DNA from 2 places in the Brevibacillus agri genome. Region 2 is predicted to be linked to the other one. Evidence: riboswitches for the same ligand, from Rfam matches in the RefSeq annotation. Region 2 holds a riboswitch; the other holds the start of a gene.
The links. A riboswitch is a leader RNA that binds a small molecule or an ion and turns the genes downstream of it on or off. The one in region 2 is predicted to bind S-adenosylmethionine.
Positions count from the first base shown of each region.

Region 1: linked by a shared signal. The riboswitch ahead of BA6348_RS09980 (pyridoxal phosphate-dependent aminotransferase) and the one ahead of BA6348_RS26390 (methionine ABC transporter ATP-binding protein) in region 2 are both predicted to bind S-adenosylmethionine.

Region 1 is NZ_CP026363.1:2,009,824-2,019,789, reverse strand. It holds gene BA6348_RS10005 (ABC transporter ATP-binding protein) at 1-354, opposite strand, end outside; gene BA6348_RS10000 (LysR family transcriptional regulator) at 725-1,147, shown strand; gene tnpA (IS200/IS605 family transposase) at 1,234-1,704, opposite strand; partial or broken gene BA6348_RS27995 (hypothetical protein) at 1,855-1,938, shown strand; gene BA6348_RS09990 (LysR family transcriptional regulator substrate-binding protein) at 2,018-2,374, shown strand; gene BA6348_RS09985 (hypothetical protein) at 2,413-2,883, opposite strand; gene BA6348_RS09980 (pyridoxal phosphate-dependent aminotransferase) at 3,227-4,408, opposite strand; SAM riboswitch class I at 4,497-4,611, opposite strand; gene BA6348_RS09975 (MFS transporter) at 4,708-6,003, opposite strand; gene moaC (cyclic pyranopterin monophosphate synthase MoaC) at 6,007-6,489, opposite strand; gene BA6348_RS09965 (methylated-DNA--[protein]-cysteine S-methyltransferase) at 6,768-7,304, shown strand; gene BA6348_RS09960 (2OG-Fe(II) oxygenase) at 7,297-8,010, shown strand; gene BA6348_RS09955 (SPL family radical SAM protein) at 8,023-8,841, shown strand; gene BA6348_RS09950 (molybdenum cofactor biosynthesis protein) at 8,937-9,644, shown strand; gene BA6348_RS09945 (ThiF family adenylyltransferase) at 9,650-9,966, shown strand, end outside.
Region 2 is NZ_CP026363.1:5,363,364-5,373,329, reverse strand. It holds gene BA6348_RS27600 (hypothetical protein) at 1-163, shown strand, start outside; gene BA6348_RS27595 (hypothetical protein) at 160-369, shown strand; partial or broken gene rnjA (ribonuclease J1) at 466-2,131, shown strand; gene BA6348_RS26420 (BrxA/BrxB family bacilliredoxin) at 2,220-2,648, shown strand; gene BA6348_RS26415 (aldo/keto reductase) at 2,661-3,659, shown strand; gene BA6348_RS27765 (hypothetical protein) at 4,000-4,134, opposite strand; gene BA6348_RS27590 (hypothetical protein) at 4,150-4,323, opposite strand; partial or broken gene BA6348_RS26400 (LCP family protein) at 4,513-5,518, shown strand; gene BA6348_RS26975 (hypothetical protein) at 5,584-5,733, shown strand; gene BA6348_RS26395 (hypothetical protein) at 5,879-6,142, shown strand; SAM riboswitch class I at 6,248-6,365, shown strand; gene BA6348_RS26390 (methionine ABC transporter ATP-binding protein) at 6,465-7,478, shown strand; gene BA6348_RS26385 (methionine ABC transporter permease) at 7,479-8,144, shown strand; gene BA6348_RS26380 (MetQ/NlpA family ABC transporter substrate-binding protein) at 8,204-9,043, shown strand; gene BA6348_RS26375 (peptide ABC transporter substrate-binding protein) at 9,233-9,966, shown strand, end outside.

The DNA of each region.
Region 1 (9,966 bases), 2.0 Mb from region 2:
TTTGGCCTGAATCAAATCTGCTTTCATTTTTTTGCGCTGGAGTCCGTACGCGATATTGGCGTAGACGCTCATGTGCGGCCACAGGGCGTAATCCTGAAACACCATGTTGAGATTGCGCTTTTCCGATGGGACCAGCCGCGAGGGCGACGCCACCTGTTCCCCTCTCAGCAGCACCTCTCCGACATCTGGCCGGGTCAGTCCGGCGATTACTTGCAAGAGCGTAGATTTCCCGCAGCCGGATGGTCCCAGGACGCTGATGATTTCTCCGCTGCGCACGGACAGGTTGATTCCGCGCAAAGCGGCATAGCTGCCAAACGATTTTTGTACGCCTCGCACTTCCAAAATCGGCTTCAAGCTTGTTCTCTCCCTGCTTTCCATTTTTTCGGCTGAAACAACAGCTCGACGATGACGATGAGCAGCACAACGAAACCGCCGCCCACCAAGGTCGAAGCCGCTGCGTAAGTCGCCGTCGATGGGGAAGTGCCTTGTCCGCATCCCGCAAAAAGCAAGGTAGTGGAGACGAGCAGCGATGCTACTGTTCATTTTTGTTGCCGATTTTTCCTGGTCATTCCGATTTCCCTCCCATTTCATTTCCTACCGACAACTGTACGCGATTTGTGTGAGGGGAAAGTAAACCGGATGCTAAGCTTGTGTTAAATAGAGTCTATGTTTATTGATAGATCCATAGAGAATATCTATACTGAGGGCGGAAGGGAGCGATCCGGTGAATATTCAGCAATTGCGTGTGTTCGCTGTAGCCGCCCAGTGCAAGTCGTTGACGGAAGCTGCCGAGGCGCTGGGGATCAAGCAGCCAACCGTCAGGTTTCACCTTAAAAAGCTGGAAACCGCCCTCGGTGTGGAGCTGTTCTACAAGCAGCCGCGGCATTTTCGGCTGACCGAAGCGGGGAATGCTTTGTTGCCGTATGCCAGAAGAGTGTCCACCTTGCTGACAGAAGCCGGGCAGATCATGGAGGAGTTTCGTCACGGCGGCAGAGGCACGCTGAAAATCGGAGTGAGCTACACGCCTGCCACCTACTTTCTCCCCCCCTTATCTCGCCGCATTCCAGGCGGAGTACCCGCATGTCCTGCCGATTTTGACCGTAGTCATAACCACCGGCTTAGCCGGTGGCTTCCATTAGCCCTATAAGGGCATGTTACAAGCAAGCGCCTTAAAGGCGCACTGAAAGTCTGCCAACCGCGTGTTGCCTCGGGCTGCCCCTAAAAAGGGGCTTTTTATCTGCCCTTTTTGACCGACTCACCCGTAAACGGGTCGACCAGCTCTTTCATCGTTAATTGCTCGTAATTTTTGTCCTCCACTAACTGATTGCGAATGTACTCTTCAATTGCCTTTCTGTTTCTCCCCACTGTATCCACATAGTACCCTCTACACCAGAATTGTCGGTTCCCATATCGGTATTTCATGTTCGCAAACTTATCAAAAATCATCAGGGAGCTTTTCCTTTTTAAGTCGCCCATGAACTCGGATACGCTTAATTTCGGTGGGATGCTCACCAGCATATGAATATGATCCACGCAGGCTTCTGCTTCGATAATCTCCACCCCTTTTCGTTCGCATAACTCCCGCAATATCTTTCCAATTTCTCTTCTTAATTTTCCGTATATCACTTGTCTGCGATATTTCGGCGCAAATACAATATGGTATTTGCAGTTCCATTTGGTATGTGCTAGACTGCTTTTGTCCATCCTTTGTCCTCCTGTGATTCGTGTGAGCGGTTGGCAGACCGGCTCTCATCTTATCACCGAGTTCAAAGGATGGCTACTCATAGCTATAAGCTTTCCTGAACCCCCAGTCGAACTGGGGGTTTTCGTTATACAAAAAAAGCGCGGCCGCTCATGGAGCTGCTGCGCGACTTCGAAATTGATCTGGCTATTGTTTCGCTGTCCATGCAGCCCCAGGAAGGCTTGCACGTCATTCCGCTGCTGGCGGACGAGCTGCGTCTGGTTCTCTCTCCGCAAAATCCGCTGGCGCAAAAAAAAGACAATCGAACTGGCCGATTTGCAATCCGAGCCGTTCCTCATCCACGAAGCCGGCTCCACCTCCCGCGAGCTGGCCGAACGCTGGGCCCAGGAAAACCAGTTGCGCTGGCAAGTGCGCATGGAGCTTGGGGCGATCGAGACGATCAAGGAAGCGACGAAGCACAATATGGGCGTCAGCATCCTCCCCTATCGCAGCGTCGTGCGCGAAGGCGAAACGGGCGAGCTGGTCATTCGCGAGCTGCCTGGCTACGTCAACCGCAGACATATTTGCCTCGTCTATCGTCAGGATGACCTCTTGCCTTATCCGGTGACCAGCTTCATCCGTTTTTTGCAGCACCGCCGCCTACCAGACGCAAAAAGCCCCTCTCCGCTGTAAAAGGGAAAGGGGCGAATATGTAATTCGATGGGAACACTCTACGCGATGCGGACAACCCGCTTTTTTTCCACTTGCGGCAGGAAGGACAAATCCACATAAGAACGCGCTTCCTCCAGCCCGATGTCTTCTGCCAAAAGCAGCGCTTCTTCCTGGAAGGTAGGCGTACAGCTTCCTTCGTTCAGTTCACAGAGACGCTTCAGGCGTTTCAGGCGCTCTGCGCACTTTTCAGCCCGCATGCATTCATTGGCAAGCTCACATACATTGACGTGGCGCGCGTCTGCGATCATGCTGATGTCGTCCACATGCACAATCAGCCGCTTGCCTTCTTCTGTCACGAAGCCGATCGAGCAAAAATGCGCACCTGACATTTCCAAACGAGTGAGAACCACATTGGTGAAAACCTCTCCTGTGCGCAGTCGAACTTGAGCTGCTTCAATGGCTCCACCGATCTTCCGCTCGTTGGCGATCACCGTGTACATGTCAGTGTAACCGTTAATCTGATAGCGCATAGTACCCTCCCGCTCCTGATGAGATCAATTATCATTAACATCGTATAATGAAAATCATTATCTGTCAACGATGAGAATGATTTTTATTACTACTGCACGTCTTATGGTGCGGGAGGGGGGTTCGACTGGTAATGGATTGACAAGCAGGTGATAAAGCGTGGGCAGTGGACGGCGCGGGCAAGGGGGCAACGCAGACAAGCGCAGGTCAACATGGGGAAACATGGATGATCCTGAGATACGCGAGCAACCGACCAACGCACCCCCGGCAGTCTCACGCAACGCAGCCCCCAAAAACAAAACCACACTCCCCACCCCCAGGAAGTGTGGTCACCCGCTCTCCTACTTACTTCGTTTTCGCAAAAAGCCCCAACTGTTCGATCCGCTGAACCGCTTCGGCCAGGCGTTGTTCGTCCGACAGCAGGGCGGCGCGAACGTAGCCTTCGCCGCTTGGGCCGAAGCCGACGCCTGGTGCGACGACTACATGTGCTTTTTCCAGCAGCAAATCCGAGAACTCCACCGAAGTAAAGCCAGCCGGGACGGGGAGCCAGGCGAAAAACGAGCCTTGCGATGGCGGGGCCTGCCAGCCGATGCGGTGCAGATTGGAGAACAGCGCATTGCGGCGGCCTTCGTAGACGGCTACCAGATCGCGGACGCACTGCTGCGAGTCTGTCATCGCTTTGGCTGCGGCCATTTGGACCGCTCCAAACAGGCTGACGAAGTAATGGTCCTGAATCAGATTGATGAGCCTTACCAGCTCGCGGTTGCCGACCATCGCGCCTACGCGCCAGCCGGCCATATTGTACGTTTTGGACAACGTGTAAAACTCCACGCCCACCTCTTTTGCCCCCGGCACCTGCATGAAGCTGACAGGCTTTTTGCCGTCGTAGCTGATCGCGCCGTACGCGAAGTCGTGGCAGACGACGATCTCGTGCTTGCGCGCAAACTGGACGGTTTCCTCGTAAAATTCAAACGGGGCGTTCACCGCTGTCGGGTTATTCGGATAGTTCAAAAACATCAGCTTGGCGCGGTCCAAATCGGCTTGCGGGATTTTGCTGTAGTCAGGCAAAAACTGATTTTCGGCCGTCAGCGGCATCATCGACATCCGGCCGTTTACGACCGCTACGCCGGACCAGTAATCCGGGTAGCCAGGGTCCGGTACGAGTGCCACATCGCCTGCGTTCATCAGCACCTGGCAAATTTCCACGAGGCCGGTTTTGCTTCCGAACAGGATCGCCACCTCTTCCTCCGGGTCGAGGTCCACGTCAAATTGTTGCTTGTACCAGTGCGCGACTGCCTGCTTCAGCTCCAGTCGGCCGGAAAATGGCGGGTATTTGTGATGCAGCGGATTTTCTGCCTGTGCCTTCAGCTCTTCCACAATGTGCGGCGGCGTAGGCAGGTCCGGGTTTCCTTGGCCCAGATTAATGACGTCATGCCCACAAGCGATGACTTTGTTTACTTTTGCCACCAATGTCGCAAAAAACTGGGTCGGGAGCCGATCAATCATGTCGGAAGGTTGGATGCGCATCTGTCTTCAGTTCCTTTCTTTTTAGGCCAATGTACAGCAAAAACCCCCTCTTTCCGTACAGAAAAAGGGGGAGATCAGCTTGGTCACGTCCTTATCTGTCAGGAATTATCCTGCTGGAATTGGCACAGCATCTGCAACGCGCAAGCGCGCAGATCCGCTGCCGGGCTTCATAGGGCCAGTCCCTCCGCCTCTCTTCATAAGTAAATCACACGGAATATACTGTTTTTAATCTTCTTCATACTACATTGCGGGCTCCGAACGTGTCAAGACGCTTCGCGAGGCCCGCGAATTTTTCCTGGCTACATCTTTTCTACGGTCGCGGCTGGCACTTTTCGGGTGCGACCTTGAAACGAGCTGTGCAGGGCGAAAAACGCGACAGACATTAGCGCCAGCCCCGCCATGATGTACAAAAGTCCTTGTGCCTGAAAATGCTGGAAAATGACCGCTCCGAGCAATGGGCCGAGCATGCGTCCCGCAGAGCCTGTGCCGGAGATCAGCCCTTGGATGAAGCCTTCTCGCCCCTGTGGCGTAAACTCTGCTGCCACGGCAGGCACGGCCGGCCAGACGAGCATTTCTCCAAGCGTCATGATGAACATCCCGGCGACAAAGCCGGCGTAGGAGGTCGTCTGCGACAAAATCAGCATCGACAGCACGAACACGTAGGAGCCGAGCAGCATCTGCGCTCGCAGCGTGCGGGCGAAGCGGCCAATGACCCAGGCGATCAGCGGCTGGCCGAACAAAATCAGGCCGCCGTTGATCGTCCAGAGCAAGCTGTACTGACGCAAGGAAATGCCCAACGATTGCATGTAGGTCGACAACACCGTCGTCCACTGGACGTAGACAATCCAACTGATTAACAGCCCGCTGCACAAGAGCAGTAGGGCGCCCCACGCCACTTTTTTCGTCGGCAGTTGCTGTAGCGGCGAAAGCGCCTCAACTGGCTTCGGCTTGGCAGCGCTTTGGACAGCAGCGGCGGGAGTGCCTGCGGTATTGGCTTGCTCCGCCCGATAGCCCCGCTCTGCAACTGCCTTGAGCTGCCGAGGCAAAATGAGCACGAACATGACGAGCACGATGACTTGCGAGATCGCGTTGCCAAAAAACGTCCAGGCAAACGAAATGCTCGCCAGCAAGCCGCCGAGGGCAGAGCCAGCCGCCACCCCGGCGTTGAGCGCGACGTAGATCATGTTGATCCCTTTGCGCCCGCCTTCCGGCCACAGCACGACAGCGAGTGCATTCATCACCGGAGAGAGCGTGCCGTAAAACAGCCCGTTCAGCAACAACAAGATCGTGTACAGCGTAAAGTCATGCGTGACGCCAAGCCCGACGGAAATCAGAATGACGCCGATCGAGGCAAAAACGATCGTGCGCATTTTCCCCCAACGGTCGAACAGCATGCCACCTGCGATGCTGCCGATCAAAAAAGCCCCCTGGTTCAATAACAGCAAAAAGCCCGCTACGGTCAGCGGCTTCCCTAAATAATCGTGGATATAGATGGTGACAAGCGGCCAAATACAAGCCATTCCGGTAGAAAAAATGATCGCAGCAATCGCCAGAAGACGAATGCTGCTCGGATAGGATTGCCATTTCTGTTTCATGGTTTAGTTCTCTCCCCGACGAAAATCGCCGCTTTTCCCGCCTGTTTTGCTCACCAAGCAAGTCGGACCGATTACCATGCCTTTGTCCATCGCCTTGCACATATCGTACACCGTAAGAGCTGCGACACTGACAGCCGTCAAAGCTTCCATTTCCACGCCCGTTTTTCCCGTCGTCCGCACACATGCTTCCAGGGCAAGCGTCGTCTCGTTTTCAAAAGCGAAGCGAATGTCGATCCCGGTCAAAGGAAGCGGATGGCACATCGGGATGATTTCCCACGTCTTTTTCGCTGCCATGACGCCCGCTACCTGTGCGACTGCCAGCACATCCCCTTTCTCTACCCGTCCTTCGCGAATGCGGGCGAGCGTTTCCGGCTTCATGACGATTTTGCTCTCTGCCACAGCCTCCCGTTTTGTGATGTCTTTTTCCGAGACATCTACCATCCGCGCACGGTTTTGTTCATTAAAATGCGTCAGTTGATCGTTCATGCAACTATCCGTCCTCCATCTATGCGATCCCGTTAAACAGCCGAAAAGCCTGGCTGAAACCGGTCATCTGTCTACTCCTACCTTACTCCCGCGGCTTGCGAAAAGCAATGGAAACATCGCTGCCAACTGCTCCAGCTACTTGTAGCATGCGTCTTCTCCTTCATTATCTTGCTGTTCTACTCGCAAATTCGTACAAAAACGCCGCGGTGAAGCTATACTGTGCGTACAACAACCAGCAAGCGTGCTGGAAACGATAAGGTCTGGAGGCGTTTGTCACAATGAAGGAAAAACAACATGTTTACTGGTCAAAAGTCATTTTGCAAGAGTGGAGCCTGCATCTCGCGGCCACAGCCAAAGGGCTATGCTTCGTCGGCTCCCAAAACGGCCCGTTCGCAGAGCTGAGCAATTGGTTCGCTCGTCGCAGACCCGGCCATGTTTTGGTCCAGGATCACGAGCAGCTCGCCCCCTATGTGGCGGAAATCAGCGAATATTTGCAAGGGGCGCGGCAGCAATTCTCGCTTGCGCTCGATCTGGAGGGCACGCCGTTTCAGCTATCTGTCTGGGACGCTTTGTGCCGCATTCCATACGGGCAGACGACGACTTACTCCGAGATTGCCGCTCACATCAAAAAGCCTGCCGCCGTCAGGGCCGTAGGAGCCGCGATCGGAGCCAATCCGCTGCTTTTGACCGTCCCTTGCCATCGGGTCGTCAGCAAAGACGGCAGCCTCACCGGCTATCGCGGCGGCCTGGACATGAAAACAGCGCTGATCGCGCTCGAAAAAGGAAGTCTTGCAAGGGGGATGCAGCATGGCTGAGCCGCTGACAAAACGCATCGCCCTACTCCCCTGGGAGCAGTTGCAACACAGTCTGGACGAGCAAGGCTTTGCCGTCCTCCCTCCCGTCTTGCAACCGGAAGAATGCCAGGAGCTGATCGCCACCTATCGCGAAGACCGCTTTTTCCGAGCGACGATCAACATGGCGCGATACCGCTTCGGCAGCGGAGAGTACCGTTATTATCAAGCTCCCCTGCCGCCCATAGTGGAGCAGTTGCGCGAGGGCTTTTATCCCGAGCTGGCCAAAACGGCGAATCGCTGGAACACACTGCTCGGACAGCAGCCTGCCTACCCTCCGTCGCTGTCCGCCTTTCTCGCCCGTTGCCACGAGCACGGGCAGGCCCGCCCGACGCCTTTGCTCCTGAAATACGAGGCCGGCAGCTACAACTGTCTGCACCAGGACATGTACGGCGACGTGTTTTTTCCTTTTCAGGTCGTCTTCGTCCTGAGCCAACAGGAAAGCGACTTTTGCGGCGGACAATTTTTGCTGATCGAACAACGGCCGCGAGCGCAAAGCAGAGGACATGTGATAACCTTGGAACAGGGGGCAGGCTTGATTTTTCCGACTGCCTATCGCCCTGTAGCCGGAGCGCGCGGCTATTATAAAACGACGCTGCGCCACGGCGTCAGCACGATCACCCAGGGAACGCGGTACAGTCTGGGGATCATTTTTCACGATGCAAAATAAGAAGGGACAAAAGTGAACAGCACTTTCTTTTACAAGCAACCAAAAACGCTGCTCAATAAAGGAACCGGATTTTTGACCGATTACACGCACTCGCTCAATCCGTACACGGGCTGCTCCTTCGCCTGCTCTTACTGCTATGTGCGGCAGATGCCCGTCTCGCTGTTTCGCGGGCACGAATGGGGGACGTGGGTCGATATCAAGACGGGAGCCGCCGCGCTGCTCGCCAAAGAGCTACAGCGGGCAAAAGCGAAGGGGCCCGTCTCCATTTTCATGTCGTCGAGCACTGACCCTTACCAGCCCGTTGAATATCGGGAGCAGGTAACGCGTTCGCTACTCGAAGTGATGGTGGAGCATCCGCCCGACTTTTTGCTCGTCCAGACCCGCAGCCCGCTCGTCACGCGCGATCTGGACCTGCTGCTCCGCCTGGGCGAGCGAGTACGCGTCAGCATGACGGTGGAAACGGACCTGGAGGAAATCCGCAAACATTTCTCGCCGCAAGCGCCTCCGATTGCCGCACGGCTGCGGGCGCTTCGGGAATTGGCTGCGGCTGGCGTCCCGACACAGGCGACGATCGCACCCGTCTTGCCGAGCAGCGAAGCTTTTCCCGACCTGCTGCGGCCGCTGGTCGGACGGGTTTGCATTGACGATTTTTACATGGGCGACGGCAGCGGCGGCAAGCGTACGAAGAAAAACGGGGTTCCCTCGCTTTTTGCCGAGTTGGGGCTGGAAGCATGGGCGGAGCCGGACGCCTATCGACTCGTGTACGATCGGCTGCGGCGCGTGTTTGCGGAAGACGAGCTGTACGTAAGCCAAAAAGGCTTCGCTCTCTAAGTCCCCAAGCCCCTTCGCGCATTGGCATCCGTGCCGGATTGTGATATCGTCAACCCATAGACAACTGTCATCCCAATCGGAAGTGAGGAATTGCTTTGACGATCACCATCTTGTTGTTTGCCGGACTGGCCGAGCGGGCCAACGTCCGCGAAATCGAACTGACTTTGCCAGAACAGGCAACCGTGCGCGACCTGCTGCAAGCAGTCGGAGAGCAGTATCCGGCGCTTGCGCCGTTGCTCGGTAGCTGTTTTGTTTCCATGAATCACGAGTACGCTGCTTTTGATCGCGTCATCAGCCCGGATGACGAAATCGCGCTCTTGCCGCCTGTCAGCGGCGGAGAGGAAGTGCCGCGCTTTGCCATTACCCGCGAGCCGCTGTCTGCCGACCAGCTCGTGCGGCTGGTGAGCAACCCGCACGCGGGCGCCATCTTGACGTTTGTCGGAACGGTACGCGAATTTACGCACGGTCAGCGCACGGTCTACCTGTCCTATGAAGCGTACGAGCCAATGGCTGTGGAAAAAATGAAGCAGGTCGCAGCCGAGATCGAGGAACGCTGGCCCGGAGCACAAGTCGCCATGCACCACCGCATCGGCGATTTGGCCGTGGAAGAAATCGCCGTCGTCGTCGCGGTGGCAACGCCGCACCGCAACGAGTCTTTTGAAGCCGGGCGCTACGCCATCGAAAGACTGAAGCAAATCGTCCCTATCTGGAAAAAAGAAATGTGGGAGGACGGCAGCGAATGGAAGGGCCATCAGCAAGGCCCGTGGAATCCGCTGGCGATGTCGGAAGGAAAGGAGGAGTAACCGCTTTGGATACACGTTATTCCCGCCAGCTCCTGTTTCACCCGATCGGGCGCAGCGGCCAGGAAAAACTGTTGCAAAGCCGCGTCGCCATCGTCGGGATGGGCGCGCTCGGAACGGTGCTGTCCAATCATATGGTCCGCGCCGGAGTCGGCTTTGTGCGCCTCATTGACCGCGATTTCGTCGAACCGAGCAACCTGCAGCGACAAATGCTCTACGACGAGTCAGACGCCGCCGAGCATTTGCCAAAAGCGATGGCGGCCCATGCCAAGCTGACGAAAATCAACTCGGAAGTCACGATTGAGCCGATCGTCGCCGACCTGTC
Region 2 (9,966 bases):
TGTAAAAAACAAGTGGCAGGCCGTGCCCGTGCAGGCGTCGAGCAATAAGCCGATTGACGTCACGCTCGTCTACAGCAAAAGGGACTGTGAAAAGGTGTGCTGGCCAACCTTACGACAGCCTGATTTTGGTCCGGAACCAGTCGGGGCAGCCGCTGGGCATTGAGCTTTTGGTTCGCCTGCAAAACGAAAGTGGGGCCGTCATCGAAGACAAAACAGGCGTTGCCGCTCAAGCTCGCTGCGGGGGAAATCGTGCCGGTATGGACAGAAGATACAAACATGGAAGAAAACTTTTGGGAGCGGGTCAGTACGGTCACGGATGAGAGAGTAGCGGCGATTGCGTATCAGTTTTCTATTATTGACCGAAGATGAATGTGTCGAATTGTCAGACTGGATGAAACGAACGCCTCGCGTTGTGTTACAATAGAATGGCATGCTTGGTTCGGGTTCCCAAAATCATGCACGATGATGTTAGGAGGAAAGAGTTTGAGCGACGTTAAGATTTTCGCGATGGGCGGCCTCGGCGAGATCGGAAAAAATATGTATTGCGTCGAGTATGAGGACGAAATTATCATCATTGACTGCGGGTGAAGTTCCCGAGAATGAAATGTTCGGTATTGATCTGGTCATCCCCGATTTTCCTATTTGGTGGACAACCAGCACAAGATTAAAGCACTTTTGTTAACGCACGGACATGGATCACATCGGAGCGATTCCTTATATTTTTCAAGCAAATTAACGTGCCGATCTACGGTGGTCGTCTGACCCTGGGCTTGGTCAAGGCGAAGCTGGAAGAGCATCGCATGCAAAATGACGTGAAGATGATTCCGATCTCAGAAGATACGGAAATCCCCTTCAACCGCCTGAAAGCGTCCTTTTTCCGCACGAATCACAGCATTCCGGATTCGTTCGGGGTTGTGATTCATACGCCGGAAGGGATGGTCATTCATACAGGTGACTTCAAATTCGATATGACGCCAGTCGGACAGACGACCGAGTACGGCAAGATTGCGAAAATCGGGGCGAGCGGCGACGTTTTGGCGCTGCTCTCTGACAGTACGAACAGCGAGCGCTACGGCTTCACCATGTCGGAGCGCACTGTTGGCGAAGGGATTCTCGACGTGGTGCGCAAAGCGCGCGGGCGGATCATCCTGGCGACATTCGCGTCCAACGTGCATCGCCTGCAGCAAGTAGTAGACGCTGCCGAGCAGTGCAATCGCAAAGTAGCGGTGATTGGCCGCAGCATGGAAAAAGTGTTCCTGATCGGACAAGAACTGGGCTACATCCAGATGCCGGAGGGCATGCTGATTGATATCAAGCACATTGACAACTACGCCGACAATCAGGTGCTGATTATTTGCACCGGAAGCCAAGGCGAGCCGATGGCGGCATTGACCCGAATCGCTTCCGGATCGCACCGGACCGTGTCGATCTACCCGGAGGATACCGTCATTATCTCGGCTTCCCCGATTCCAGGCAACACGATCAATGTCAGCAGGACGATTGACAAGCTGTACCGCGCGGGCGCGAACGTCGTGCTCAGCCACGTGTTTGACATTCACGCGTCCGGTCACGGCAGCAGCGAGGAGTTGAAGCTCATGCTCAACTTCATTCGTCCCAAGTACTTTATCCCGATTCACGGGGAGTACCGGATGTTGAAGACGCACGCGAAGCTGGCGCAGCAGGTAGGAATTGAGGAGAGCAACATTTTCCTCATGGACAACGGCGAGGTGCTGAACTGCAACCGCGAAAAGGCATGGCTCAGCAAGGTTCACGCCGGCATCGTCCTGATCGACGGCAGCGGCATCGGCGACGTGGGCAACATCGTCCTGCGCGACGCAAGCATTTGGCAGAGGATGGCCTGATGGTCGTGGTCGTCAGCCTCGATATGAAAAACTTCAAGATTCTCACCGGACCTGACATTGTCAGCCGCGGCTTTGTGTACGTGCGCGGTTCGGAATCGCTCATCCAGGAAGCGACGCTGTTGGTTCGCCAGCGCCTCCAGGAAGCGTTGGACAAGAAGATCAAGGAATGGTCGGAGTTGAAGTCCCAGATCAACGAAGTCATCAAGCCGTTTATTTACGAAAAGACGGGCCGCAATCCGATGATTCTCACCATTTTGATGGAAGTGTAGGACTGGAGCACTTCTTCGTTCTCCCGGGGACGCGATCGGGTTATAATAATACGTAAATGGATACGTGATACAAAGGAGAGGTTGCCCCATGATGTCTTATGAAGCATATATGAGCCAAGTAATTCAACCGATGCGCGACGAACTGACGCGCAACGGATTTGTAGAGCTGCGCACAGCAGAAGAGGTTGAGCAGACGCTGCCAAACGCAAAAGGTCTGACGCTGGTAGTCGTAAACTCGGTTTGCGGCTGCGCGGCAGGGCTGGCTCGTCCGGCAGTGGTTCATTCCTTGAACCATTCCACCAAGCCAGACAACATTTACACTGTATTTGCAGGACAAGACAAGGAAGCGACAGCGAAAGCCCGCGAGTACTTTGAAGGCTACGCGCCATCTTCCCCGTCTTTTGCGATCATGAAGGACGGCAAAATCATGACGATGATCGAGCGTCATCAGATTGAGAACAACGACCTGCAAACGATCTCCAACCTGTTGACTACCGCTTACGACACGTACAAATAAGCTAGCATGGCCATGACAAGACGCTCGCGAACGGGCGTCTTGTTTCACATCCCGATGAACCTGAAAGGAGCTGCCCGCAGCATGCAGACCCGATCGTTTGGACGAGATCCGCATCAAGTCTCTTTGCTCGGCTTCGGCGCCCAGCGAATTGTGGACGAGCACGATTGCACCGAGGAGCAGGCAATCGCCATCATTCGGCGCGCCGTAGAAGCAGGAGTCAATTACTTTGATACAGCCCCTACATACAGCGCTGGACAGTCGGAGACACGGGTAGGACTGGGGCTTGCAGGCTTGCGCGACCGCGTGTGGATCGCGACGAAGACGGGAGGACGCACGCGCGACCTGGCCCTGAAAGATTTGGAGGGCAGCTTGAAGCGGCTGCAGACCGATTACGTCGACGAGTGGCGGATGCACAACATCATGCAGCCGCACGATCTGGAGGCGATTTTTGCAAAAGGAGGCGCGCTGGAAGCGATGCTGGAAGCGCGAGAGCAAGGGCTTGATCCGCAAATCAGCATCAGCGGGCACACAGACCCGCGCCTGCTGGCAGAAGCGATTCGCCGCTTTCCTTTTGACAGCGCCCTCGTCGCTTTGTCTGCTCTCGATCATTTCATCTACAGCTTTGCGCACGATTTCGTTCCGCAAGCGGTGGAAAAAAGGCGTCGCGGTCATCGGCATGAAAGTGATGGGGCTGGGCAAGCTGGCTCCGTGGACAGAGCAAGCGCTGCGCTATACGTGGAGTCTCCCCGTTTCGACGGCGATCCTCGGCGTGAGCAGAATGGACGAGCTGGAAGCGGACTTGGCCGCGGCCAACGCCTTCGTGCCGATGACGGACATCGAACGCGTGGAGCTGTTTCAACAGATCATGCCGCTGGTGCGCCCGGACGTGCTGCGCTGGAAGGCGCGCGAATGGATGGCTGGCGAATGGTATCAGTTGCCGGAGCTGTCTTTTTGACAAAAGCGAAAGTCTCTTCTGATTTTCTGGAAGGGGCTTTCTTTTTGTTTTTTTAGAGCATGGCTGGAAACAAGCTGGTGGTCATAACCGGAGCTACGCGAGGATTGGGCAGGTCGATGGCAGAGCGATTTTCACGAAGCAGGCTGGAGCGTGGCAGGCTGTGGCCGTTCGGCCGTGGCGCTCGATCCGGGCGGCAGTATTGACACCTCCATGCTGCGTTCCCTGCTCGCCGCAGGAAGTGGCAATGACCCGGCCAGCGAGGTGCCGATGGCCATTCCCAGGTTGTTCGCGACATATACGATGTTGAACAGCTCTCGGCGCTGCTCTTTCCAGCGAAAGCCGATGAACGCCTGAATCGCCGGAACGACAGGTTGAAGGTAAAGCCAAGCCCGGTCATCAGCGCGATGTAAACAGGCCAGCTATCGTGAGCGGAATCGACAACTGGATGAGTCCTTGAACCAGCAAGGCCCCGACGATCAGCCGTTTGGCGCCCAGGCAGTGAAAAAGCGTCCCGCCGACGAACTGCCTCACAATTCCTGCCAGCGATTAAACCATCAGCACAAAGCCTGCCTCGGTCATGGAGCGTTGCAAAATCGTATGTACGTACAAAGTGGTAAGCGGCCACATGAAAGCGCTGCCGGAAGAGTTGATGAAGCTCGCAACCAGGAAGAACAGGGCTTCTCGCGGATACCGCTGCAAAAAGGAAGTGGGAGAAATCACGGCCGGTCACCCCTTTGGGATTGTGTTGCTTGTAGTATAACGAATATTTTAAACATTGCAAACATAAAAATATAAAAAGTGAAAAGCACCCAAATAAAGGCTGCTCCACATCCTATAGATTCGAGTATACTAAACAAGTGGTGAGATGAGTTCATGTGATACAGAGAATAAAAGGTGGAGTAGTTCTTTATGCGAATGTGGAAACGGGTGTTGCTCCTGATGTTTGTCGCGATTGCCGCGACAGCAGGTTATTACGGATACTCTTTTTATCAGTTTGCTCACAATATTCAAGAGCCGAATGTCATTCGGCCAGCCCCGCCGGATGGCGGTGCCGCGACGAAAGCGGCGGAGATTCCGGAATGGGATGGCGAAGAGCGGGTGAACATCCTGTTGATGGGTGTGGACCGCAGGGGAATGAAAAATAACGGACTCCCCGTTCGGACTCGATGATGCTCGTCAGTATCGACCCGGCCTCCAAGCGCTACGACGTATTTTCCATTTTGCGCGACACGTACGTAGACATTCCGGGGAACGGCAGCTCGCGCATCAACTCGGCGATCGTGGAGGGCGGACCGGAACTGGCGATGAAGACCGTCAGCCAGTTTACAGGGCTTCCGGTGGACCGCTACGTCATCACCGACTTTGAAGGCTTCAAGGCTTTGATTGACTCTGTCGGTGGTGTCGAGATTGATGTGGAAAAAAATATGTACTATCACGACCCGACCGATAAAGGCATCTACGACATCAATTTGAAAAAGGGACTGCAGCAACTGGATGGCAACAAGGCTCTGCAATACGTTCGTTTTCGCCATGACGCCACATCGGACTACACGCGCACAGAGCGTCAGCGCAAGCTGCTGACGGCTGTGGTGAGCCAGATGAAGAGCGGCACGACCTTGATTCAATTGCCGTCCATCCTGAAAGAAGTGACGCCGTATATCCAGACGAATATCAGTTCCATGGATATGCTGAGGCTGTCTGCGCTTGGGCTGAAATTAAACACCGCGGAGCCAGGCAACTACCAATTGCCGCCAATGGGGATGTTCCGCGAATCCCATCGGGCAGGCGCGGTGCTCATTCCGGATGTCGACCAGATCCAGTCTTTTATCAAGGAAAGCTGGAACCGCCAGCAGAAGAAGCGGTTTCGCAAACGAATAGCACGACCGATAGCAACGAAAACAGCACGCCAAATTGAGCGTGCTGTTTTTTTGTGTTTTCGGGCAGACTAACCATGATTTGCTATGTATGGGGGTGAGGGGAATGGACCAGGAGATTGCGCGTAAATGGTTTTCCCATACAGGGGACTTGCGAACGGAACATATCGACGAGCCGGACGGCCGCATGCGGCTGTATTTTTTGACCAGCATGGCGGATGCCAAGTCGTTTACAGCGAGCTCATCCCGAAGCTGAGAGAAATTTGTCTGGCTGAGGCAAGCATAGGGGAAGTGGAGCGGCAGCTCGGGGGAGCCGGGAGCAATCGGGTCTATCACACCCAGGAGGCGATTCAGCGCCTGCTCGAAGGCTATCGCCCAAGGAAGCGTTTCTCATCAAGCTCGTGCACGGGAAATTCCGGATTGGCAGCTACGACACGTCCGTCCCGGCGCAAATTTTCGGGAAGACCGACAAGAACCGCGGCAATCCCAAGGATATGGTGCACCTTGCTTTTGACACGATTTCCAGCAACGCCCGAATCAAGCTGGAGCAAGTATCGCCGCCGGTGTTCGATATTCGCATACGCTTGAAGGCGAGAATCCTTGAGAAAGCGACGTTTCATTTTCACGTCAATGCCACCATCATTCGCAACGGAGTAATGGATTAAAAAAGTTTTTCCTGTGATTGCTATTGACGGGATATTTTCAAAAAGGATATAATCCGGTTTGTATCATGAAAATATGAAAAACGAACATAATATACGTGGAAATCTTTCTTATCAAGAGAGGCGGAGGGACAGGCCCGATGAAGCCCGGCAACCGGTTCATTTTTTGAAATGGACGTCGCGGTGCCAATTCCTACAAGATTGGTTGGATCTTGATAGATGAGAAGGGTGGATGCGAACGTATACATGCGTTGCAGCCCCTTTTTCGTTTATGAAAAAGGGGTTTTTACGTTTTTCACAAGGATTTTGCTGGGAGGTGGATGCGTTGATTCAATTGAAAAATTTGCATAAAAGCTATCAAGTGCAGGGCAAGACGATTCCGGCGTTGCTCGGGATTGATCTTTCTATAGATAAAGGGGAAATTTACGGGATTATCGGCCATTCCGGGGCGGGGAAAAGTACCTTGATCCGCTGCATCAACCTGCTGGAGCGCCCTACGTCGGGACAAGTCATCGTCGATGGGGTCGACCTGACCAAGCTCGACGATGTCAAGCTGCAGGAAAAGCGCCGCGAGATCGGGATGATTTTCCAGCACTTCAACCTGCTGTCCTCGTCCACCGTCGGGGAAAATGTCGCGTTTCCGCTCAAGCTGGCCAAGCGTCCGAAGGCGGAGATTCAGAAAAAAGTGGACGATCTGCTCAAGCTGGTAGGGCTGGAAGCGCACCGGGACAAATACCCGTCCCAGTTGTCCGGCGGCCAGAAGCAGCGCGTCGGCATCGCGCGGGCGCTGGCAAACGATCCGAAAGTGCTGCTGTGTGACGAAGCGACCTCGGCGCTCGATCCGCAGACGACCAACTCGATTTTGGCGCTGCTTTTGGACATCAACCGCAAGCTGGGATTGACCATCGTGCTGATTACGCACGAGATGCACGTCATCCGCTCCATTTGCGACCGCGTAGGCGTGATCGACGGCGGAAAAATCGTCGAGTCGGGCGAGGTGCTGGACGTGTTTCTCAAGCCGCAGCATCCGACTACGCAGGAATTTGTCGAGCAGGTGGCAGATTCCACCGAGCTGCGCGAAGCTGTCGCGCACGAAAAAGCAGCGGGGAACCGCACGATTGCGCGCGTCACCTTCCTGGGAGAAAAGACGTACCAGCCGATTTTGTTCCAGACGATGCAGGAGACAGGCACAGTATTCAGCATTTTGCAGGGAACGATTTCCCGCATGAAGGATACGCCGTACGGCCAACTGGTCGTCGAACTGGAAGGCGATGTCCGTCAAAACGAAAAAACCATCGAGACGTTGCGTCAGCGTGGTTTGGAAGTAGAGGTGATATAGATGGACTGGACAATGGAAAATGTGGATTGGTCGGAGATCGCTGAGGGTACACTAGACACACTGACGATGCTGGGTTTCTCCACGTTGTTTACGATCCTGATCGGCTTGCCGCTGGGAATCATTTTATTCCTTACTTCACGTGGACAGTTGCTGCAAAACAAGGCGTTTTACTCGGTTGCTTCATTCATCGTCAACGTATTGCGTTCCGTGCCGTTCATCATTCTGATGATCTTGCTGATTCCGGTCACGAAACTGATCGTCGGCACTTCGCTCGGCGTACTCGGAGCGATTCCGCCGCTCGTGATCGGGGCCGCCCCGTTTTTTGCGCGGCTGGTGGAAACCTCTCTGCGCGAGGTAGATCGCGGAGTCATTGAGGCCGCCCAGTCGATGGGGGCGTCCAATTGGCAAATCATCTGGAACGTCCTGCTGCCAGAGTCTCGTCCGGGACTGGTGGCCGGAATTACGATTACGACCGTTGCGCTCGTGTCCTACACGGCCATGTCCGGGGTAATCGGCGGCGGCGGTCTGGGCGACTTGGCTATCCGTTACGGTTATCAGCGCTTCCAGACCGATGTCATGATTGTCACTGTCGTCATTTTGCTCGTGTTGGTGCAGATCTTACAGTCGCTGGGTGATCGCCTGGTATTGCGTTTCAGCCGCAAGTAAGGTCTTTCCCATAGAAGTTTGCAAGTACAAAGATCAAAAAAAGTAGGGGGAAATCATTTATGAAAAAGCTAGTCGTATCTGTACTTTCTACCGTATTGGCATTTTCTTTGGCAGCGTGCGGAGGCAAAACGGAGACTGCTCCAGCTCCAGCCGAAGGCGGCGCACAAGGCGGACAACAAGAAGTGACATTGAAAGTAGGCGCTTCTCCGGTTCCACACGCAGCAATCCTGAAGCACATCGCACCAAAACTGAAAGAACAAGGCGTAAACCTGGAAGTACAAGAGTTCACCGACTACGTACAACCAAACGTACAGCTCAACGAAAAACAACTCGACGCAAACTTCTTCCAGCACAAGCCTTACCTGGAAGACTTCAATAAAGGACAAAACATGGATCTGCAACCTGTAGTTGCGGTTCACATCGAGCCATTTGGCGCTTACAGCAAAAAAGTGAAATCGGTTGACGAACTGGCGGAAGGCGCAACTATCGCGCTGCCAAACGACCCGACCAATAGCGGCCGCGCCCTCGCTCTCCTGGAGAAAAACGGCGTCATCAAGCTCAAAGAAGGCGCTGGCATCAGCGGAACTGTGAAAGACATTGTGGAAAACAAGAAAAACCTGAAGTTCAAAGAGGTTGAAGCAGCGATGCTGCCGCGCGTTCTGGAAGAAGTGGACCTGGCGCTGATTAACACCAACTACGCGCTCGAAGCGAAGCTCGTGCCAACCAAAGACGCTCTGTTCATCGAAGACAAGGAATCTCCATATGCGAACTTCCTGGTAGCTCGTCCTGACAACAAAGACTCCGAAGCCATCCAAAAGCTGGCGAAGGAATTGAACTCCCCTGAAGTGAAAAAATTCATTGAAGACGAATACAAAGGTTCCATCATCCCGGCATTCTAAGGAAAAGTAATTGATGGATCAACAAATAAACCCAATTGGCCCTTTAAGGCTGTTGGGTTTATTTCTGTTTACAAAAGAATAAATATTCATAAAATTTAATTAAATATCACCGAACCCCATTTTCAAGAAATCTGTCGTCGAGTATATTGTGGTGGCGATAGAAAAAATTTGATAAGGGGGAAAATTCTGATGAAGGGAACATTCAAAATGTTTGTCGGCCTGACATTGGTGGTCGGAAGTCTTTTGGCAGGCTGTGGAGGCAGTCCGACTTCGACTGCACCTGCTGCTGCTCCTGCGGGTGAGGCTTCGTCTGGCGCGCCTGCCAGCACAAAGCCGCAAGTGTTTCGGGCCAATCTGACCAGCGAGCCATCGACGGCAGACCCTGGGCTCGCCAAGGACACTACCTCAGGGGCGATCGTCCGTGCCACTTTTGACGGCTTGACCAGGCTGGACAAAGACGCGAAGCCGATGAACTCGGTTGCGTCTGATGTGAAAATATCCGACGACAAACGGGTGTACACGTTCACGATTCGCGACTCCAAGTGGAGCAACGGCGATCCGGTGACGGCGCACGACTTTGAATTTGCCTGGAAACGCGTCCTCGATCCAAAGCTGGGAGCCGAGTATGCGTATCAGCTCTACTACATCAAAAATGCGGAAAAAGTACACACAGGCAAGGCGCAAGCAGACGAGCTGGGGGTAAAAGCTCTGGATGACAAGACGCTGGAAGTAACATTGGAAAACCCGACACCGTTCTTCCTGGAACTGACGGCATTTTACACGTATTATCCTGTAGACAAAAAGGTCGTAGAGGCCAATCCGAACTGGGCGAATGAAGCAGCAACACACGTGAGCAACGGGCCATTCAAGATGACGGGCTGGGAGCACAAGAGCAAGATCGTTTTGGAGAAGAACGAAAACTA